DNA from 3 places in the Pseudomonas sp. Ma2-10 genome. Region 1 is predicted to be linked to each of the others. Evidence: predicted binding sites of a transcription regulator. Region 1 holds the regulator's gene; each other region holds the start of a gene.
What was found. Region 1 encodes FliA, which starts transcription of late flagellar genes. Its sites were predicted from a motif close to CTAAAGTTTNNNNNNNNNNNGCCGNTAA; they were not measured.
Positions count from the first base shown of each region.

Region 2: a site for FliA is predicted at 3,032-3,059, ahead of ACXPVS_RS04495 (methyl-accepting chemotaxis protein). Genes of this name have one in related genera too.
Region 3: a site for FliA is predicted at 2,777-2,804, ahead of ACXPVS_RS00645 (flagellar protein MotY). Genes of this name have one in related genera too.

Region 1 is NZ_JBTEYL010000028.1:28,693-36,256, forward strand. Features, by position in the region: gene flhF (flagellar biosynthesis protein FlhF) at 1-814, shown strand, start outside; gene fleN (flagellar synthesis regulator FleN) at 931-1,761, shown strand; gene fliA (RNA polymerase sigma factor FliA) at 1,758-2,498, shown strand; gene ACXPVS_RS23905 (chemotaxis response regulator CheY) at 2,666-3,037, shown strand; gene ACXPVS_RS23910 (protein phosphatase CheZ) at 3,060-3,848, shown strand; gene ACXPVS_RS23915 (chemotaxis protein CheA) at 3,886-6,123, shown strand; gene ACXPVS_RS23920 (protein-glutamate methylesterase/protein-glutamine glutaminase) at 6,173-7,303, shown strand; gene ACXPVS_RS23925 (flagellar motor protein) at 7,303-7,564, shown strand, end outside.
Region 2 is NZ_JBTEYL010000002.1:397,575-405,138, forward strand. Features, by position in the region: gene ACXPVS_RS04485 (YifB family Mg chelatase-like AAA ATPase) at 1-493, shown strand, start outside; partial or broken gene ACXPVS_RS04490 (DUF4432 domain-containing protein) at 525-707, opposite strand; gene ACXPVS_RS04495 (methyl-accepting chemotaxis protein) at 950-2,926, opposite strand; gene ACXPVS_RS04500 (LysR substrate-binding domain-containing protein) at 3,110-4,030, opposite strand; gene ACXPVS_RS04505 (NorM family multidrug efflux MATE transporter) at 4,189-5,586, shown strand; gene ACXPVS_RS04510 (putative bifunctional diguanylate cyclase/phosphodiesterase) at 5,629-7,302, opposite strand.
Region 3 is NZ_JBTEYL010000001.1:143,274-150,837, reverse strand. Features, by position in the region: gene ACXPVS_RS00665 (bacterioferritin-associated ferredoxin) at 1-10, opposite strand, end outside; gene ACXPVS_RS00660 (peroxiredoxin C) at 314-916, shown strand; gene rnt (ribonuclease T) at 990-1,667, opposite strand; gene pyrC (dihydroorotase) at 1,664-2,710, opposite strand; gene ACXPVS_RS00645 (flagellar protein MotY) at 2,870-3,778, shown strand; gene ACXPVS_RS00640 (argininosuccinate synthase) at 3,908-5,125, shown strand; gene ACXPVS_RS00635 (hypothetical protein) at 5,327-5,959, opposite strand; gene ACXPVS_RS00630 (response regulator transcription factor) at 6,537-7,163, shown strand; gene ACXPVS_RS00625 (PA3496 family putative envelope integrity protein) at 7,255-7,434, opposite strand; gene nth (endonuclease III) at 7,541-7,564, opposite strand, start outside.

The DNA of each region.
Region 1 (7,564 bases):
CCTGCAACGTATTGGCCTGTCCGGCCCGTTGTCGCGCGATTTGCTGGCGCTGGTTACCGATATTGAAGAACCCCGTCAGGCCTGGCGCATGTTGCTGGCGCACCTGGCGCGGATGATCGCCACACCGCAAGTCGAGCCCCTGGAAGAGGGCGGCGTGATTGCCATGGTCGGCCCCGCCGGCATGGGCAAGACCACCACCCTGGCCAAACTCGCGGCCCGTTACGTGCTCAAGTACGGCGCGCAGAATATCGCGCTGGTCAGCATGGACAGCTACCGCATTGGTGCTCAGGAACAACTCAAGACGTTGGGCCGGATCCTCAATGTGTCGGTGACGCATGTCGATCCGGGCCAATCGCTGGTGCAGGCGATGGAGCCTTTGCTACGCAAACGCGTGGTGCTGATCGATACCGCGGGCCTTCAGGCCAGCGATCCGGCACTGCGCATGCAGCTCGAAAGCCTGGCCGGTCGTGGCATCAAATCGAAAAATTATCTGGTGTTGGCAACCACCAGCCAGAAACAGGTTCTAACGGCTGCGTATCACAGTTACAAGCGTTGTGGGCTCGCTGGCTGCATCCTGACTAAACTGGATGAAACGGCAAGTCTGGGCGAGGTGCTGAGCCTGGCCATCAGTCATGAATTGCCGGTGGCCTATCTGACCGATGGCCCGCGGATTCCGGATGATTTGCATCTGCCGCGTCGTCATCAGTTGGTCAGTCGCGCCGTCAGCGTGCAAATGCAAGAAGAACCCAGCGAAGAAGCCATGGCTGACATGTTCGCTGATATTTACCACAGCCCGACCAAGCAGGTCGGCTGAGGTATTAATAAACAGTTTTTGTACCTACATCGATGGTCTGCCATGCATTGTTCAGTTAGTGAACGCGCAGCCAGTAATGTGGCCTCCGTCTAAGTAAGACAAGGTAAAAAAAATTCATGGGCAGCATGCATCCCGTACAGGTGATCGCGGTGACCGGCGGCAAAGGTGGCGTCGGGAAGACTAACGTGTCAGTGAACTTGTCCCTGGCTCTTGCTGAGCTCGGCCGGCGCGTCATGCTGCTGGACGCCGATCTGGGGCTGGCGAACGTCGACGTACTGCTGGGGCTGACACCCAAACGTACTTTGGCCGACGTGATCGAAGGCCGCTGTGAGCTGCGCGACGTACTGTTGCAAGGCCCCGGCGGCATCCGCATCGTCCCGGCCGCGTCCGGTACACAGAGCATGGTTCATTTGAGCCCGGCTCAACACGCCGGCCTGATCCAGGCGTTCAGCGATATCGGCGACAACCTCGACGTGCTGGTGATCGACACCGCGGCGGGTATTGGTGACTCGGTCGTCAGTTTCGTCCGCGCAGCGCAAGAAGTGTTGCTGGTGGTCTGCGACGAACCGACCTCGATCACCGACGCCTACGCACTGATCAAACTGCTTAACCGCGATTACGGCATGAACCGCTTCCGCGTCCTGGCCAACATGGCCCAGAGCCCGCAGGAAGGGCGCAACCTGTTCGCCAAGTTGACCAAGGTCACGGATCGCTTCCTTGACGTCGCCTTACAATACGTCGGTGCGGTGCCTTACGACGAAAGTGTGCGCAAGGCGGTGCAGAAGCAGCGCGCCGTTTACGAAGCCTTCCCGCGGTCCAAGTGTTCATTGGCGTTCAAGGCCATTGCACAGAAGGTCGATACCTGGCCGCTGCCTGCCAACCCGCGTGGTCACCTGGAGTTTTTCGTCGAGCGCCTCGTGCAACAAACCGCAGGACCGGTGCTATGACAGCCAGTGGCTACAACTTCTACAAGAAGTCGGCACGTGACGCGCAGTACGAGCTGATCGAGCGTTACGCGCCACTGGTTAAACGCATTGCCTACCACTTGCTGGCGCGTCTGCCGGCCAGTGTCCAGGTCGAAGACCTGATTCAGGCCGGTATGATCGGCCTGCTTGAAGTGTCGACCAAATACGACGCCAGCAAAGGTGCGAGCTTCGAGACGTACGCGGGCATTCGAATCCGTGGCGCGATGCTCGATGAAGTGCGTAAGGGGGATTGGGCGCCACGTTCGGTCCACCGCAATACCCGGATGGTCAGCGATGCCATTCGCTCGATTGAAGCTAAAACCGGTCGTGACGCTAAAGATCACGAGGTTGCGGCCGAACTCCAATTGAGTCTCGACGATTATTACGGGATTTTGAACGACACCCTGGGTAGCCGGTTATTCAGTTTCGACGATCTGTTGCAGGACGGCGAACACGAAGGGCTGCACGAGGATGGCGCCAGTGCTCATCTCGAGCCGTCACGCGATCTGGAAGATGAACGCTTCCAGGCGGCGCTGGCGGACGCGATTGCCAATTTGCCGGAGCGTGAGCGACTGGTGTTGGCGCTGTACTACGACGAAGAGTTGAATCTCAAGGAAATCGGTGAGGTCCTGGGGGTCAGCGAATCTCGGGTCAGCCAGTTACACAGCCAGTGCGCGGCCCGTTTGCGGGGGCGTTTGGGGGAGTGGCGAGCGCGCTGAAGGCAGTGTGGGGACACTGCGAACGCGGCTGGTGGGGTGTTGAACCTTGCCGGTCACGATCTGTTGTGCTCCAGACAGTCATTGAGTGCTTTGCCGGATTGAATGAAATGGCGCGTCCAGGTGCTGGGCGCGTTTAAGACTGCTTGGAGGTCGAATTGGACAAGAACATGAAAATCCTCATCGTTGATGACTTCTCAACGATGCGGCGGATCATTAAAAACCTGTTGCGTGACCTTGGGTTCACCAACACTGTCGAGGCCGACGATGGCACTACTGCCATTCCGGTGCTCAACAGCGGCAGCATCGACTTTCTGGTAACAGACTGGAACATGCCTGGCATGACCGGTATCGACCTGCTGCGCCACGTGCGCGCCGATGAAAAACTCAAGCACTTGCCAGTGCTGATGGTGACCGCTGAAGCCAAGCGCGAGCAGATCATCGAAGCGGCCCAGGCCGGTGTAAACGGCTATGTGGTCAAACCCTTCACGGCCCAGGCGTTGAAAGACAAGATCGAAAAGATTTTCGAACGCATCGGTTGAGCAACTGCGCCACGGGGGAGCTATGGAGCATAAAGAATCTTCACAGGGCGATTTTGAGTCGACCCTGAAAAAACACGCGGTCGAACTGGTCGAAAGCCTTGAAAAAGGCAGGTTCGGCGACGCTGTGCAACTGATCCATGAGCTCAATCAGACCCGTGACCGTGGCCTGTATCAGGAAGTGGGCAAGCTCACTCGCGAGTTGCATAGCGCGATCGTCAATTTCCAGATTGACCCGAACATGCCGCAAGCCGAGGAAGTCTCGCAGATCACGGATGCCACCGAGCGGTTGGGTTACGTGGTCAAGCTGACCGAGGCTGCTGCCAACCGCACCATGGACCTGGTGGAAAACGCCACGCCGCTGGTCAACGGCCTGAGCAACGAAGCCCAGGCCTTGAGCACCGACTGGGGACGGTTCATGCGTCGCGAAGTCGGGGCTGAAGAGTTCCGCGAGTTGGCTCGGCGAGTCGACGGTTTCCTGACACGCAGCAGCGAAGACAATCGCGTTGTGTCGGGCAACCTCAACGACATTCTGCTCGCTCAGGATTACCAGGATCTCACCGGTCAGGTGATCAAGCGCGTGACCCAATTGGTCACCGAAGTTGAAAGCAACCTGCTCAAGCTCGTGCTTATGGCCAGTCAGGTGGACCGCTTTGCGGGCATCGAACATGACCGTGAAGCGATGCGTGCAGAAAAAGATCCGCAAAAACATCTCTCTCAGGGTGAAGGTCCGCAGATTCATGCCGATAAAAGAGAAGATGTTGTGTCCGGTCAGGACGATGTGGACGATTTGCTATCCAGTCTTGGATTTTAGGTTTTTAGGTTTTTAGACCTTTAGGAGCACCCCCTTAATGAGCTTCGGCGCCGATGAAGAGATCCTTCAGGATTTCCTGGTTGAGGCCGGCGAGATTCTAGAGCAACTGTCCGAACAGCTGGTCGAGCTTGAAAGCCGACCCGATGATGCGGACTTGCTCAATGCAATTTTTCGCGGTTTTCACACTGTAAAAGGAGGCGCCGGCTTCCTCCAGCTCAACGAGCTGGTGGAGTGCTGTCACATCGCCGAGAACGTGTTCGACATCCTGCGCAAGGGTGAGCGTCGCGTCGACTCGGAACTGATGGACGTGGTTCTCGAAGCGCTGGATGCGGTGAACGGCATGTTTACCGAAGTCCGCGAGCGCAGCCCGATCACGGCTGCCACGCCAGAATTGCTTGCGGCACTGGCCCGTCTGGCCGAGCCGCAAATCGCCGATGAAACGGCACCGGTCGCCGAGGTGGTGGAACAACCTGCCGCCGAGAGCGAATCGGGTGACATCACCGATCACGAATTCGAACAACTGCTGGACTCGCTGAACGCCGTCAAGGCTCAGGCGCAAGCCCCGCAAGCCCCGAGCAGTAATGTGGCGAGCAGCGACGAAATTACCGATGCCGAGTTCGAGTCGTTGCTCGATCAACTGCACGGTAAAGGCCAGTTCGCCGTCGATGCGGTAGCCCCGGCGCCGGCCGCACCGGCTGCCCCGAAAGCGGCAGGCGACAGCTCCGATATCACCGACGACGAGTTCGAAGCACTGCTCGATCAGTTGCACGGCAAGGGTAATTTTGCCGTTGATGCGCTGGAATCGGCTATTGCTGCGGTCCCGGCCCCGGCTGCGCCAATCGCTAAAGTGGCGGGCGGCGATCTGATCTCCGATCACGAGTTCGAATCGCTACTCGACGAATTGCACGGTAAAGGCACGTTCACTGAAGTCGGTACCGCCTCGGGCACCAGCGCTTCGGCTGCGACGCCAATTGCCAAGGCTGTTGCACCCAAACCCGTTGCCAAAGCGCCCGAGCCTAAAGCCGAAGCGCCGAAGCCTGCCGCTGCTGCCCCGGCTCCGGCTCGTGCCCCATCCGCGCCGCCGCCGGAAAAACCGGCCAGCGAAGCCGAGACCACCGTGCGGGTCGATACCGCGCGTCTCGACGAAATCATGAACATGGTCGGTGAGTTGGTACTGGTGCGTAACCGCTTGGTCCGTCTGGGCCTCAACAGCGGTGACGAAGCCATGTCCAAGGCCGTGTCGAACCTCGACGTGGTCACGGCCGACCTGCAAACCGCGGTCATGAAGACCCGGATGCAGCCGATCAAGAAGGTCTTCGGACGCTTCCCGCGTCTGGTTCGCGACCTGGCTCGCCAGCTCAAGAAAGAGATCAACCTGGAACTGGTCGGCGAAGAAACCGACCTCGACAAAAACCTCGTCGAGGCCCTGGCCGACCCGCTGGTCCACTTGGTGCGCAACTCGGTCGACCACGGTATTGAAGAGCCGGCCGAGCGTGAAGCGATGGGCAAGCCTCGCAGCGGCAAGGTGATCCTGTCCGCTGAACAGGAAGGCGACCACATCCTTCTGTCGATTTCCGATGACGGCAAGGGCATGGACGCCGATGTTCTGCGCGGCATTGCCGTGAAGAAAGGCTTGATGGACAAGGATGCAGCGGATCGCCTCAGCGAGTCCGATTGCTTCAACCTGATCTTCGCGCCGGGTTTCTCGACCAAGACCGAAATTTCCGATGTCTCCGGACGCGGCGTGGGCATGGACGTGGTGAAAACCAAAATCGCCCAGCTCAACGGCACCATCAATATCTATTCGACCAAGGGCAAGGGCTCGAAGATCGTCATCAAGGTGCCGTTGACCCTGGCGATCATGCCGACGCTGATGGTCATGTTGGGCAACCAGGCGTTTGCGTTCCCGCTGGTGAACGTCAACGAGATCTTCCACCTCGACCTGTCGCGCACCAACGTGGTGGATGGCCAGGAAGTGGTAATCGTGCGGGACAAGGCGCTGCCCTTGTTCTACCTCAAGCGCTGGCTGGTCAGCTCCGCTGCTCACGAAGAGCAGCGCGAGGGCCATGTGGTGATCCTTTCGGTGGGCACTCAGCGGATCGGCTTCGTCGTCGATCAACTGGTGGGCCAGGAAGAAGTGGTCATCAAGCCATTGGGCAAAATGCTCCAGGGAACCCCGGGCATGTCCGGCGCCACCATCACCGGTGACGGCCGCATTGCGCTGATTCTCGATGTTCCCAGCATGCTCAAGCGTTACGCCGCACGGCGTATTTGATTCTGGTGGGGCGGGGCGACTGAGCCTCGCTCCGTCTAACGGAGTGTTTATGGCAGTTAAAGTCCTGGTGGTGGATGATTCGGGTTTTTTCCGCCGCCGCGTCTCGGAAATTCTTTCAGCGGATCCGAATATCCAGGTCGTCGGCACGGCGACCAACGGAAAAGAGGCGATTGATCAGGCGCTGGCCCTCAAGCCAGACGTGATCACCATGGACTACGAGATGCCGATGATGGATGGCATCACGGCGGTGCGGCACATCATGCAGCGCTGCCCGACCCCGGTGTTGATGTTCTCCTCGCTGACCCATGAAGGCGCTCGGGTAACCCTCGATGCGTTGGATGCCGGCGCGGTGGATTTCCTGCCGAAGAATTTCGAAGACATCTCCCGCAACCCGGAGAAGGTCAAGCAACTGCTGTGCGAGAAAATTCTCAGCATTTCGCGCAGTAACCGTCGCGCCAACACCTACAGCGCACCGGTGCCTGTCGCCGCGCCCGCCCCGACGCCTGCACCTTCGAGCGTCAGCAGCTACGGCAGCAGCACGCCTGCGCGTCCGGCACCGGCGCCGATTCCGGCGCGTACGCACGCACCGGCCTCGTCGTCGCCAACGCCGAAACGCAAAGCCTACAAACTGGTCGCCATCGGTACGTCCACTGGCGGTCCGGTTGCTTTGCAGCGGGTTCTGACCCAATTACCGGCCAATTTCCCCGCACCGATCGTATTGATCCAGCACATGCCGGCTGCCTTCACCAAGGCCTTCGCCGAACGTCTGGACAAGCTCTGCCGCATCAGCGTCAAGGAAGCCGAGGATGGCGACATCCTGCGTCCGGGCCTGGCATTGCTGGCACCGGGTGGCAAGCAAATGATGATCGACGGCCGTGGCGCGGTGAAGATCCTCCCGGGCGACGAACGTCTGAACTACAAGCCGTGCGTGGACATCACCTTTGGTTCCGCCGCCAAGTCTTACGGTGACAAAGTTCTGGCGGTCGTATTGACCGGCATGGGCGCCGATGGTCGCGAAGGCGCGCGTCTGCTCAAGCAGGGCGGGAGCTCGATCTGGGCTCAGGATGAAGCCAGCTGCGTGATCTACGGCATGCCGATGGCCATCGTCAAAGCTGAACTCGCCGACGCGGTGTACGGCCTGGACGATATAGGCAAGCATCTGGTCGAGGCTTGTATCTGATGGATGTTTTAAGCCTCATCGGGATCATCATGGCGTTCGTCGCCATCATTGGCGGCAACTACCTTGAAGGTGGCCACCTCGGCGCCCTGGCCAACGGCCCGGCGGCGTTGATCGTTATCGGCGGAACCGTCGGTGCGGCGCTGCTGCAGTCACCGATGAGCGCCTTCAAGCGCTCCATGCAGATTCTGGCCTGGATCCTGTTTCCACCCCGCGTGGACCTGGCCGGTGGCATTGATCGCGTTGTGAACTGGAGCTTGACCG
Region 2 (7,564 bases), on a different contig from region 1:
CCCGGCGCGATTCCAGTTGGTGGCGGCCATGAACCCGTGCCCCTGTGGATATCTTGGCGAGCCAAGCGGTCGCTGCTCTTGTACACCCGACATGGTCCAGCGCTACCGCAACAAGTTGTCGGGGCCACTGCTGGATCGCATCGACCTGCACCTGACCGTAGCGCGGGAAGCTACGGCGTTGAATCCTGCGTTGAAGGCCGGCGACGACACGGCCACTGCAGCTGTTCGGGTCGCCGACGCGCGCGAACGGCAACACAAACGCCAGGGCTGCGCCAACGCCTTTCTCGATCTGCCAGGCCTGCGCCGCCACTGCAACTTATCCACAGCCGACGAAACCTGGCTGGAAACTGCGTGTGAACGACTGACCTTGTCGCTAAGGTCAGCCCATCGACTGCTCAAAGTGGCGCGCACCCTGGCGGACCTTGAGCAAGTCGATGGCATCACCCGCGAGCACTTGGCCGAAGCACTGCAATACCGGCCGAGCACAAATTAGCAGGGATTACTCCTTGGTAAGATCCACCCTCGGCGTTATCCACAGCCCCCTTGTCCGCCAGCAAGCTGTCGCTGATTTGGAACTGCTTCTGCTCTTTCACCCCAATCGTCGGCACCAAACCAAGCGGCCGTTGATACCGGCGGTTCCTGTTTTTCCACAACGAGAACACCAGCAACTGCTGGGTATTGAACCCCACCGACAGATGCATCTTGCCGTTATCGACATCGACGATGCTGACTGGTGATCTGCCGGTTCTGAGCCGCTTTGTCGGTGTCGAGCAGGACGTAATCCCAAGCCATGGCGTGGGAGGTAGCCGACAGCGATGATGAGTTTGAGCGCGGTCATGACAGGAGCCTTTCTTGGAGTTGTGCCATTTTTATAGACTTGCCGAAACGGTTCATTCAGCTTAAAAACAACACAACTCAGCTCACGGCAGAGAAAGAATGCGGCAGTGCCTCAACGGAACCGGTCAACCTCATGCCGCAAATCCGCCGCCAGCTTCTCCAGCTCTTTGGCGGTGATCGCCAGATTGGACACCACTTCACGCTGCTCACTGTTCGCCAGAGCAATGCTTTGCAGGTTGCTGCTGAGCAAGGTGGCGGTACTGCTCTGTTCTTGAGTGGCGGTGGTGATCGCCGCAAACTGCTGACCCGCCGAGCGGCTCTGCTCATCAATACTCGCCAGGGCCGACGCAACATTGGCGTTACGTGACAGGCCTTCCTGCATCAACACCTTGCCCTGCTCCATGGTGCTGATGGCGTTGCCGGTTTCCTGCTGGATGCTTTGAATCATTCCGGAAATTTCATCTGTCGCCTGGCGGGTACGCGAAGCCAGGTTGCGAACCTCATCGGCAACCACGGCAAAACCACGCCCCTGCTCACCGGCACGAGCGGCTTCGATGGCGGCGTTGAGCGCCAGCAGGTTGGTTTGATCGGCAATAGAGGTAATCACACCGACGATGCCACCGATTTCCTGGGAGCGCTGACCCAAGGTATTGATCACTGTCGCCGTGCTGTTCAGCGCACCCGCGATTTGCTCCAGAGACGAGGACGCTTCGTCCATCGACGTACGACCGATCTGGGTTTGCTGCGCGTTTTCCTGGGCCAGCCGCTGGGTGTTGCCCATGTTGTCGGCGATGTTCAGGGACGTTGCGCTGAACTCTTCCACGGCGCCGGCCATGCTGGTGATTTCGCCCGACTGCTGCTCCATCCCTTCATAGGCGCCACCGGAAAGACCGGACAAGGCCTGGGCGCGGCTGTTGACCTCTTGCGAGGCCTTGCGGATGTGCTCGACCATGGTCGACAGCGCCTGGCTCATCTGGTTGAACGCGCGGGCCAGTTGACCGATTTCGTCATTGCTCGATACGTTCAGACGCACGCTCAAATCACCGGCGCCCAAGGCTTCCGCCTGACGCACCAAATCGCCCAGCGGCGCGAGTTTGCTGCGCAGCAGCCAGACCGCCGAACCCACAGCGATCAACATCGCCAGCAAACTGCCAATGGCCAATTGAATGCCGACACTCCAGGTCACCGCACGGATCTCGGTTTTCGGCATGCTCGCCACGACCGACCATGGGCCGCCTTCAAACGGTACGGCAATGCTGTAGAAATCTTCGGACTTGTCACTCCAGAACTCGCCCTTGCCCGGCGTTTTCGCCAAACCAACGATGGTCGGAGTCGCCTGATCCAGCGCTTGTACACCCGCGATCGGCACCAGCCATTTGCTCTGCTCATCCAGCAACGCCAGAGAACCGGTCTGGCCGATACGGAAGCGCTTGAGGTTGGCGAACTGCGCGTTCTGCGCGTCGGTGTAGTCGAATCCTACGAACAGCACGGCAATCACCTTACCGCCGCTGTCACGTACGGGGGTGTACTGAGTCATGTAGGAGCGGTCGAACAACAAGGCGCGACCGACGTAGGCCTGCCCCGCCATCAAGCGGGCATAGGCCGGGTGCGTGTGATCGAGCAACGTGCCGATGGCTCGGGTGCCGTCCTGTTTGCTCAGGGACGTACTGACCCGAATGAAGTCTTCGCCGCTGCGCACAAACACCGTCGCAACGCCGGCGGTCATTTGCTTGAACTCGTCCACTTCCTTGAAATTGTTGTTCAGCACTTCGCGGCCCAAGTGCAGGCCCGGCGTCTGCGTGCCCGCTACCGCCACCGGCTCATCCGGAAGCACGCTCAAACCGGCGCTGAAACGCTTCTCGAACAGACCGCTCAGGCGCTGGGTACTTTCACGCAACGTGCCATGAAAAGTACTCAACTGATCAGCCAGCAACCGGGCTTCACTGGCCAGGTGTTCTTCGCGGGTGGCGAGGTTGGCGGTATCCAGCGAGCGCAGTGCGAACACAGTGCTGCCGCTGATGACGATCGCCAGTATCACGGCAAGCGCAAGACCAAGCTGTGAGGCGATCCGGGCACGAGGTTGAGGCATGACAGCTCCTGGCCGAGCGACCGGATCCTCCTTGATCTGGCTGCACACTCAGCAAAATTCTAATAATGGGAATGGCGTCGAACCTGCACGAAGGTTCCACCTGCATTTTCGGCGGAAGAACTGAATACTTGAGTAATTAACCAGGATATGGCTCAAAGCCGCTATTTCGGCGGCTCTATCGATTCAGCTCAAATGCTGAACGTCGGGCAATTCCATTGCTTGGGCTTCACCTTGCAGGAAGTCGCTGAGCCTGCGCAAACGTTCACCTCCGGGCCGGGTTTTTGGCCAGACCAGGTAATATTTCTCACCGCTGGCAACGGCCGTCGGCCACGGCAGACTCAGACGTCCCTGAGCCACATCTTCCGCCACCATCAGCAGATCACCCATGGACACGCCATAACCTCGGGCGGCGGCGATCATGCCCAGTTCCAGGGTATCGAACACCTGCCCACCCTTGAGCGACACCTGATCCGTCAGCCCCATGCGTTCCAGCCAACTGCGCCAGTCGCGACGATCCGGCGTCGGGTGCAGCAGTTCGGCATTGGCCAGCCGTGCGACATCCCACGGTTGATCCTGCAGAAGATTCGGCGCGCCGACTGGAATCAGCTCTTCCGGGAACAGGAAACTCGCCTCCCAGTCCGGCGGAAAATGCCCGTTGCTGAGGATGATGGCGCAGTCGAACGGTTCATGGTTGAAGTCCACCGAGTCGACGTCCATCCAGGCGCTGGTCAATTGCACCTCGTTGCCCGGTTGCAGGTGCCGAAATCGGCTGAGCCGCGCCAGCAGCCAGCGCATGGTCAGGGTCGACGGCGCTTTCATGCGCAGGATGTCATCTTCGGCGCGCAAGGTATTGCAGGCCCGCTCCAGGGCAGTGAAGCCTTCGCGAATGCCGGGCAGGATCAACCGCGCCGATTCGGTCAATTGCAGATTGCGTCCACTGCGATGAAACAGCCGACAGGCAAAATGCTCTTCGAGCGTACGAATGTGCCGGCTGACCGCGCTTTGAGTAATCGATAACTCTTCGCCCGCTCGGGTAAACGAGCTATGCCGCGCCGCCGCTTCGAATGCGCGCAGGGCATACAAGGGAGGAAGACGACGGGACATTCGGAAAGCTCCTATAGCGGGACTCGGTCACCCTAGCAGAAACTCTCCAGCATGAGTTTGAATCATGTAACCCATCCTTTTTATCCCTTTGTGCAAACCCCCTGGAGCGCCGAGAATCGACGCTTTCCTGTCCTCTCTGATACTCGAGCGTGATGACCATGCAGCATCCAGCACGTACCGAACTCTGGGCCATTCTGCGGTTGGCGGGGCCGTTGATTGCCTCGCAGTTGGCGCACATGTTGATGGTCCTCACCGACACCTTGATGATGGCGCGCCTGAGCCCAGAGGCGCTGGCTGGTGGCGGTCTGGGCGCAGCAACTTACTCGTTCGTATCGATTTTCTGCATTGGCGTGATCGCCGCGGTCGGCACCCTCGTGGCTATCCGCCAGGGTGCCGGCGACATCGTCGGCGCCGCCAGGCTGACCCAGGCCGGGTTATGGCTGGCGTGGCTGATGGCGTTGGTGGCCGGGCTGCTGCTGTGGAACCTCAAACCGGTGTTGCTGCTGTTCGGCCAGACCGAAACCAACGTCCAGGCGGCCGGGCAGTTCCTGCTGATTCTGCCGTTCGCCCTGCCCGGCTACCTGAGCTTCATGGCCCTGCGCGGTTTCACCAGCGCCATCGGACGGGCAACACCGGTGATGATCATCAGCCTCGGCGGCACCGTGGCTAACTTCCTGCTCAATTACGCATTGATTACCGGCATGTTCGGCCTGCCGAAACTGGGGTTGATGGGCATCGGGCTAGTTACCGCTGTTGTTGCCAACTGCATGGCGCTGGCGCTGGCCTGGCACATCCGTCGGCATCCGGCCTACGACGCTTATCCCTTGCGTCAGGGCCTGTCGCGACCTAACCGTCAATACCTCAAGGAACTGTGGCGCCTGGGCCTGCCGATTGGTGGCACCTACGCGGTGGAAGTCGGACTGTTTGCGTTCGCCGCGCTTTGCATGGGCACCATGGGCAGTACGCAAATGGGCGCGCACCAGATCGCCCTGCAAATCGTCTCGGTAGCGTTCATGGTTCCGGCGGGGATTTCCTATGCGATCACCATGCGCATCGGGCAGCACTACGGCGCTGGGCAGTTGCTGAAGGCGCGGCTGGCCGGACGGGTCGGCATCGCCTTTGGCGCGGCGGCGATGCTTGCCTTCGCCATGGTCTTCTGGTTGCTGCCGAATCAGTTGATCGGTTTGTTCCTGGACCACAACGACCCGGCGTTTCGCGACGTCATCAACCTGGCCGTGAGCCTGTTGGCAGTCGCCGCGTGGTTCGAGCTGTTCGACGGCACGCAAACCATCGCCATGGGCTGCATTCGCGGGCTCAAGGATGCCAAGACTACGTTCCTGGTAGGTTTGGGCTGCTATTGGCTGATTGGCGCGCCCGCCGCTTGGTGGATGGCCTTCCATTTGGATTGGGGGCCGACAGGCGTCTGGTGGGGGTTGGCGCTGGGGCTGGCGTGCGCGGCGGTAAGCCTGACGTGGGCATTTGAGTGGAAGATGAAGCGGATGATCAGGCAGGAGCCGTCGCCTCAGACTGGCTTCCAGATGGCTCAGCCTGACTGAAACCCCTGTGGGAGCGCGCGCTCCCACATCTTTGGTATGTGGTTAATTCACCCCTTCCATCATCGGCTGCTGCCTGCTGCCGAAGGTTAGGTATTGAACCAGCTCCGCCAACGGCAACGGCTTGCTGATCAAATATCCCTGCACCTGGTCGCAGCCAAACCCGCGCAACAGATCCAGTTGCTCCTGCGTTTCTACGCCTTCGGCGACCACTTCGAGATTGAGGTTGTGCGCCAGGTTGATCATTGCGTGGACCAGTTTGCGATTCTCTTCGCGCTGTTCCATGCCGCCGACAAAGCTCTTGTCGACCTTCAACAAGGCAATCGGCAGGCTGTTGAGGTGCACGAAGGACGAGAACCCGGTGCCGAAGTCATCCAGCGAGAAGCGCACGCCCAAGCGGCCAAGCGCGTCCATGGTCTGCTTCACCAGATCACTGCGGCGCATCACCGCGGTTTCAGTCAGTTCGAATTCCAGCCATTGCGCCTCGACGCCACGCTCGGCAATCAACCGGCTCAGCGTCGACAGTAACTGGCTGTCCTGAAACTGCCGGAACGACAGGTTGATCGCCATGTGCAACGCCGGCAAACCCCGTTCGCGCAACGCCTGCATATCGCGCAAGGCTCGGGAAATCACCCAGTAACCCAGCGGCACGATCAAACCGCTCTGCTCGGCCAGCGGCACGAACTCACTGGGTGGCAGCAAGCCGCGCTCGCCATGACGCCAGCGCACCAAGGCTTCGAGGCCGACGATCTGCCCGTCCTCAAGGTTCAGGCGTGGCTGGTAATGCAGTTCCAGTTCATCCCGGCGCAACGCCCGGCGCAGCTCGCTTTCGAGGTCGGCCATGCTGCGGGCATTGCGGTTGATGCGTTCGTTGAAGATGTGAAAAGTGCAGCCCTGAGTACTTTTGGCCTGTTGCATGGCGATGTGTGCGTGCCACATCAGCGGGTCGGCGCCGGCCTGGGCCCGGGCGTGAGCAATTCCGAGGCTGGAACCGATCAACAGGCTTTCGCCGTCGACCCAGTAAGGCTCGGCCAGCGCTTCGGTAATGCGCTCGGCCATCCATTCGGCGCGCTGAGGCGCGCGGCGGGTGTCGATCAGCAAGGCGAACTCATCACTGCCCAGTCGAGCCAGTTGATCGCCGGCCTCAAGCTGGCTTTTCAGCCGCGCGACCACTTGCAGGATCAACCGGTCGCCAGCCTGGTGGCCAAGGGCATCGTTGGCGTGACGGAAGTTGTCGAGGTCGAGGTGACCGAGGGCCAGACCGCGGCCGTCGTTTTCCGCCAGGCGTGCCGTCAGCAAGGTCTGGAAACCCTGGCGATTGGCGATGCCGGTCAGCGGGTCTTGCTCGGCCAGACGCTGCAGTGTGTTTTCCAGTACGCCACGCTCGCGCACATGCCGCAGGCACCGGCGCAACATCCCGGGATCGAGGTGATCGCGTACCAGCCAGTCGCTCACCCCATCGGGCGGCGCCAGGGGTTCGTGCTCGAGCAGCAATACCGTCGGCAGGCTGCAGCGGCCAGGTGGAGGTTGAAGCGCTGGAATCGTCAACAACACCGCGTTGCGGTTGTCATCGAACAAACTGCTGACCGACTCCCAGCTCGGTGCGCTGATCAGCACGGTCGAGCTCCCCATCGGAGCCAGACACTCGCGCAACAACGCTGCCCATGCTGGCTCTTCGGCCAGTAGCAGCAAACGCAAGGGTTCGACAGGCGTAGACAAGCTAGCTCCCTAGACTCTGCAAAGATGTAGGCGGCGGGCATTATGCAGCGCCGGTAACCAATGACCAAATGACCTCGGTTATCAAACGCGGCGTTGTATCTTGAATAACGAACAATAGACGCACATTCACCACGCATCCTGCGTGAAAGTATCAAAACCGGCAAATATAGATAGCGTGCTGCGTCACAAGTCGGAGAGAGCAGCACAATTCGCTGAGCCTGTTAAAATGCCGGCCCATTTCGCAAACGACTCCCTGATTTCG
Region 3 (7,564 bases), on a different contig from region 1:
AAACATACATAAGTGAGAACCGTCGCTGGTTGTGACTCAATTGCGATGGATCTTAATGTTAACGAGAATGATTGTCAAAGTTGTTTCTGAAAGCTTTGATCAGGGCTGACGAACGGTTTCCTCTCAGCATCGATCACGAGGAGTCCCCGTCGACTGCATTTCCCCGGACAAAAAAAACCGTTAAGGACAGGTCAAAAACGCAGTGTATGATAGCCGGTCCTTATGAAGCAGGTTCGTGTCACAGGGCTGTCGCCTGAAGGTGGCAGGCTGATGCGAGGCCAGTTCTTCACGTTATTAGACCAGGAGATATCCAATGAGCGTACTTGTAGGCAAACAAGCCCCTGACTTCACCGTACCGGCCGTACTCGGCAATGGCGAAATCGTAGACAGCTTCACCCTGTCGTCGGCCATCAAAGGCAAATACGGCCTGGTGTTCTTCTACCCACTGGACTTCACCTTCGTTTGCCCGTCCGAGCTGATCGCTCTGGACAACCGCATGTCTGACTTCAAGGCCCGCAACGTTGAAGTGGTTGCGGTGTCTATCGACTCGCATTTCACCCACAACGCATGGCGCAACACCCCGGTAAACAATGGCGGTATCGGCCAGGTCCGTTACACCATGGCTGCCGACATCAAGCAGGAAATCATGAAGGCCTACGACGTTCAGTCCGCTGACGGCGTGGCTTTCCGTGGCGCGTTCCTGATCGACGACAAAGGCGTTGTCCGCTCGCAGATCATCAACGACCTGCCGCTGGGCCGTAACATGGAAGAGCTGATCCGACTGGTCGACGCTCTGCAATTCCACGAAGAGCACGGCGAAGTTTGCCCTGCCAACTGGAAAAAAGGCGACAAAGGCATGACCGCTTCCACCGAAGGTGTTGCGGCTTACCTGACCGAGCACGCTGCGGCACTGTAAGCCCAAGCGTCAGGCATAAAAAAACCGGCCGTTGAGGCCGGTTTTTTATGGGCGGGATAAATCCAACGACGGATCAGTCGTTGAAGTCTTCCCAGCCGCCCATTTGTTTCCAGCGATTGACGATGCCGCAGAACAGCTCTGCCGTCTTCTCGGTGTCGTAGCGAGCCGAGTGGGCCTCACGACCGTCAAAGTCGATATCGGCTGCCTGACAGGCTTTGGCCAGTACGGTTTGTCCGTAAGCCAGACCGGCCAGGGTTGCAGTATCAAAGCTCGAGAACGGATGAAACGGGTTGCGCTTCATGTCCAGGCGCGCGACGGCGGCGTTGAGGAAGCCCAGATCGAAGCTGCTGTTGTGCCCGACCAGAATCGCTCGTTTGCAACCATTGGCTTTCAGGGCCTTGCGGATGCCGCGGAAGATGTCGGTAAGCGCTGCTTCTTCACTCACTGCCATGCGCAGCGGGTGATCTAGTTTGATCCCGGTAAATTCCAGAGCCGCCGCTTCGATGTTCGCGCCTTCAAAAGGCTCGACGCGAAAGAAGTAGGTGTGATCGGGGTACACAAACCCTTTTTCGTCCATGCCAATGGTGGTTGCGGCAATTTCCAGCAAGGCGTCAGTGGCAGAGTTGAAACCACCGGTTTCAACGTCGACAACAACTGGCAGGTATCCACGGAAGCGCTCAGCCATCGGGTGGCGCGAACCACCTCCGCCGCCTTGACCGTCCTGTTCGTCGTCGAAATGGTCTTCACTCACGCGTGTTCCTCCAGCAGGCGCCAGCGCAGTTTTTCACCGGCGCGCAGCGGGATTACGGTCAGCTCGCCAAATGGCAGGCTGGTTGGGGCGGTCCACTCTTCGCGGACCAGGGTGATGCGATCGGTGTTCACCGGCAGGCCGTAGAAACGCGGGCCGTTCAGGCTGGCGAAGGCTTCGAGCTTGTCCAGCGCGTTGCGCTGTTCGAAGGCTTCGGCATACATCTCGATCGCTGCATAAGCGGTGTAGCAACCGGCACAGCCGCAAGCTGCTTCTTTAGCATGCTGGGCATGGGGCGCCGAGTCGGTGCCGAGGAAGAACTTGTCGCTGCCGCTGGTGGCGGCGTCGAGCAGGGCTTCCTGATGGGTGTTGCGCTTGAGGATCGGCAGGCAATAGAAGTGCGGCCGAATCCCGCCCACCAACATGTGGTTGCGGTTGTACAGCAGGTGATGCGCGGTGATGGTTGCGCCGACGTTGGCCGGAGCCGCGTTGACGAACTGCACGGCATCGGCGGTGGTGATGTGTTCGAACACCACATTGAGCGTCGGAAAACGCTCGACCACACGACGCATGTGCTCATCGATGAAGATTTTTTCGCGGTCAAATACGTCGACATCGCCACGGGTGACTTCGCCGTGAATCAGCAAGGGCATCCCGACTTCGGCCATGGCCTCGATCGCAGGGAAGATCTTGTCAATGCTGGTGACGCCAGAGTCCGAGTTGGTGGTCGCGCCGGCCGGGTACAGCTTGGCGGCGTACACGAAACCGCTGGCCTTGGCCTCACGAATTTCTTCGGGCTGGGTACGGTCGGTGAGGTAGAGGACCATCAACGGTTCGAAACGGCTGCCGGCCGGACGTGCAGCGAGAATCCGCTGGCGATAGCTGTCGGCTTCAGCGGCGTTACGCACCGGAGGTACCAGGTTAGGCATGATGATGGCGCGACCAAAGGTGCGCGCGACATCCGCAACGGTATGGGTCAACACGGCACCATCGCGAAGATGAATGTGCCAGTCGTCGGGACGCAGCAGGGTCAGGCGGTCGGACATGAGGGGATTCCAGGCGGGTCAAACTGAGGGGAATGCTACCGGAAAAGACTCTTCCAGGCACTCGCTATCAAGTTTTGCAGGAAGCTTCCGATATCCAACAGGTATGCCGTAAACATATGTGTGTCGGTCTTTTTGTTGTAGAAGCCAGTGGAGCCTCCCGTGCGCCAGCGTTATTTAGCCTTGCTCAGCGTGTTTGCCAGCCTTCCTGCGATGGCGCTCACTTTCCAGACCCGTCTGGAGAGCATTGAGTGGACGGTCGAAGGAGACAAGTTCGAGTGCCGCCTGACTCAGCCGATCACCGATTTTGGTTCGGGCGAATTCGTGCGTCGCGCTGGTGAGCAAGCGACGTTTCGTCTGAAGGCCTATAACTCGATGATCGGCGGCGGTTCGGCCACCTTGCTGGCGGCGGCTGCACCCTGGCAGCCGGGGCGTGGCGACATCAACCTCGGTTCTGTGCGAATCGGCAGCGGCAATGTGTTGTTCAACAGTTCGCAAGTTCAAGCTGGCCGCTTGATCAGTGGCCTGATGGATGGCCGCAGCCCGGTCGTTCGACACTACTCGGGCGATGGCCGGGTGTCGGAAGTGCGTTTGTTGCCAGTCAAGTTCAGCAAGGCATTTAACGACTATCAGGGCTGCGTGGCGAAGCTGCTGCCGAAGAATTTCGAGCAGGTTAAGCAATCGCAGATCGGCTTCCCCGGCGAAGGCATCGATCTCGATGCGAAGGCCAAGGCTCAATTGCAAGTGATGCTCGAGTTCATGAAGGCCGACCCGACGGTCAACCACATCGAACTCGATGGTCACTCCGACAACAGCGGCAACCGCCTGAGCAACCGTGACCTGTCGCGGCGTCGGGCGCTGGCAGTCATGGAGTTTTTCAAAGCCAACGGCATTCAAGAATCGCAGATCACCGTGCGCTTTCACGGCGAGCGTTATCCATTGGCGCCCAATACCAATTCCGCCAACCGGGCGAAGAATCGTCGGGTCAATGTGCACCTCGCGCGCGTTGCGCCCACCGAAAAGCCGGCCCCCCAGGCCACTGCATCGGCGAGCGCCGCGTCGACCTCCTGAACCCGCTGTTATCGTCGCTCATTCGACAGAGTCTGTCGCTTCGTCGTCATAAGCTGTCGCGCCTCTGTAAATTATCCTGCATGAGCGGTAGACTTGGCGGCTTTCCGTAGAACCCCGTGGAGTGATGGCATGGCGGACGTAAACAAGGTCGTTCTGGCGTATTCCGGCGGCCTGGACACTTCGGTGATCCTCAAGTGGCTGCAGGATACTTATAACTGTGAAGTCGTGACCTTCACCGCTGACCTGGGTCAGGGCGAAGAGGTCGAACCTGCACGCGCCAAGGCACAGGCCATGGGCGTGAAAGAGATCTACATCGACGACTTGCGCGAAGAATTCGTGCGCGATTTCGTTTTCCCGATGTTCCGCGCCAACACCGTTTACGAAGGCGAGTACCTGCTGGGTACCTCCATCGCTCGTCCGTTGATCGCCAAGCGCTTGATCGAAATCGCCAACGAAACCGGCGCTGACGCCATTTCCCACGGCGCCACCGGCAAGGGCAACGACCAGGTTCGTTTCGAGCTGGGCGCCTACGCCTTGAAGCCAGGCGTGAAAGTGATTGCCCCGTGGCGCGAATGGGACCTGCTCTCCCGTGAAAAGCTGATGGATTATGCTGAAAAGCACAATATCCCGATCGAGCGTCACGGCAAGAAAAAATCCCCGTACTCGATGGATGCCAACCTGCTGCACATCTCCTATGAAGGCGGCGTGCTGGAAGACACCTGGACCGAGCACGAAGAAGACATGTGGAAATGGACCGTCTCCCCGGAGAAGGCTCCAGACAAGGCGCAGTACCTGGAACTGACCTACCGCAACGGCGATATCGTCGCACTGGACGGCGTTGAAATGACCCCGGCTACCGTGCTGGCGACCCTGAACCGTATCGGTGGCGAACACGGTATCGGCCGTCTCGACATCGTCGAGAACCGTTACGTGGGCATGAAGTCCCGTGGCTGCTATGAAACGCCAGGCGGCACCATCATGCTGCGCGCTCACCGTGCGATCGAATCGATCACGCTGGACCGCGAAGTGGCTCACCTCAAAGACGAGTTGATGCCTAAATACGCCAGCCTGATCTACACCGGTTACTGGTGGAGCCCTGAGCGTCTGATGCTGCAACAGATGATCGACGCGTCCCAGGCCCACGTGAACGGCGTTGTGCGCCTCAAGCTGTACAAGGGCAACGTGATCGTCACCGGTCGCAAGTCCGACGAATCGTTGTTCGATGCCAATATCGCGACCTTCGAAGAAGATGGCGGCGCCTACAACCAGGCCGACGCGGCGGGCTTCATCAAGCTTAACGCGTTGCGCATGCGTATTGCGGCGAACAAAGGCCGGAAGCTTTTCTGAGATCTTTGAAACCGTAGTGGAACGACCGTAGTGGAACGACTGTAGTGGAACCACGGTAGTAGAGTTGTGGCCTTGTCGGTGACAAGGCCACAATTTCTGAATAGGGGGGGGAGTTCTCCTGCCGGACATCGTGTGATTAGCGCTCTTTTTGTATCTGTAATACCTTCCTTCTGTTTCCTCTCTCTGAATGCTCTTCAAGCGTTACCTGCTGCGTGTCAGGTAAAAAGAGTGATCAAGAATCGTCAGACCGTGTGAACTCAAATTGTAAGCAATGCAAAGCGTTGGTCCGCTGCGATTCTTTGCCTGTTTTGATTGCTTGCTTGCGCTTTCCTTCAATAATGCCTCCGAATCGGTACAGGTGAGAAATATGATCACTTGCGCAGGACTTCCCTGTGGGCGCTGGTTTTTTGCAATCCAGGCACCGAATTCCATTTTCTTGTTTAGCCACCGCGCATCGACGATGTGCAGGTTTTTTAGCGGCTCGGCCAGGCAAACGTGCTGTAGAGCCGAGAGTCCCATCTGAATACCGATCCGGACGGGAGGGTCCTTCAGGTTATCGGGCCGTTGAGTGCGTTCAGCGTTGTCCATCACTTTTATAAAATGCTTCCCCTTGCCGAAATCGGAGGGCGCGTACAGTGACCGGTAGTTGAAGTTGAGTGTGACGAAGAAAAGAAAAAGCAAATAAAAAGGGAAACTGATCAGGAACCAGACATAGAACTCTCGCTCCTTATTGTCGAGAAAGGGCAGTGAGACGGCGGCCGACGTTTCAGAAATAGCGGCAAATATTGCAATAACTGTCATGGGGTTGATGATTTTCTTCTTTGATTTGGTCATGTTTTTTGCTCGCTGGAATAGTGTTTTTCTCTGTTGGTTAGTGTTTTTTGTTTTCGCGTTAATAACTAAGTGGTCGATGTTTGTATTTGTGCAGTACTCCTTCTGAGTTTTACAGTTCGAAGGTTTGATAGTAACGGTATTGAGTGTGCAGCGGGTGCCTCTGTTGTTGGGTTTTAGGTGATGAAGGATTGAGTTTATTATTTAAGTGTTGCCTGGTGTGATTTTTTATTACACCCTTGAGGTGCGGTGTTTGTGGTATGGGGTTTCGAGTGGTAAATATCAGTTACTTTTAAGGAGGGGCAATAGTCCGTATCCGTTGGGTCTCTTGCGGCGAGCCCCGCTATTTGGTTCATTGGTTGTAAACAGAAACAAAAAAACTGCGGATGACCGAAATATTTGCAGGTTGATAAAATTTTTACCCCCTCGGTATTTTGGGGAATCTTGTAAGACTATTCTTTAATGTATGTAGGGAATGTCTTTCGGTGTAGGTGGCCGAGGGGGGCGGCATGCTATGGGTGAAACGACTAGGCTATCGTGCGGGCTCTAAAAATTCGAACAGCGAAAATTGGACTTGCCCATGAATAAAGTGCTGATCGTGGATGATCACCCCGTCATTCGTCTTGCGGTACGTATGCTAATGGAGCGTCACGGCTACGAGGTTATTGCAGAGACAGATAATGGCGTGGATGCGTTGCAACTTGCCCGTGAGCATATGCCGGATATTGTCATACTGGATATTGGAATACCAAAACTTGATGGGTTGGAAGTCATTGCGCGTCTGACATCGACAGCAACGCCCATGAAAGTACTGATACTAACGTCCCAGGCGCCTGGGCATTTCTCGATGCGTTGCATGCAATCGGGTGCTGCAGGGTATGTCTGTAAGCAACAGGATCTCACTGAGTTGCTCAGTGCAATAAAGGCAGTATTGTCAGGCTACAGTTACTTTCCGAATCAAGCCTTGCATACCGTACGTTCCAGTTTGGGGAACGCCAGTGAAGCCGATATGGTGGATCGTTTGTCGGGACGGGAAATGATGGTCTTGCAACAATTGGCCCGAGGCAAGACCAACAAGGAGATCGCCGATGGAATGTTTCTCAGCAATAAAACTGTCAGTACTTACAAGACTCGTCTGTTGTTGAAGCTCAATGCTCGCTCCTTGGTCGACCTGATCGAATTGGCTCAACGCAATGGTCTGGTGTGACTGTCTCAGCGTTTGACCAGGCGCGATGAGCGGGGGTGTATCAGGGGACGGCACTTAGTAAAAAGCCTCCGTTTCGGGAGGCTTTTAGGTGTCATAGGTCAAAATCGTAATCGGCCAATCGCTTTTGCAGTCGGCGCTCCTCCAGCAGATTGTCGATGGTACGGCGTTTGCCAAGGTTGGTCTTCGCCACTTCAACCACCGGTTCAGCATCCTCTGCCTCAACAGGGGTGAAGTCGTCTTCTACGTCCAATTGCTCTTTGCCAGTGCTCATAGTGTTACTCCAGGCTAAGACTGCCTTTGGCGCCCCTTATATCGATAATCTCTCGGCGGGTAAAAAAGATTTTTTCAATCGATAAATCGAAAAACCTAATAGTGCCTCAATCGTCCGAGGTCTTTTGCTT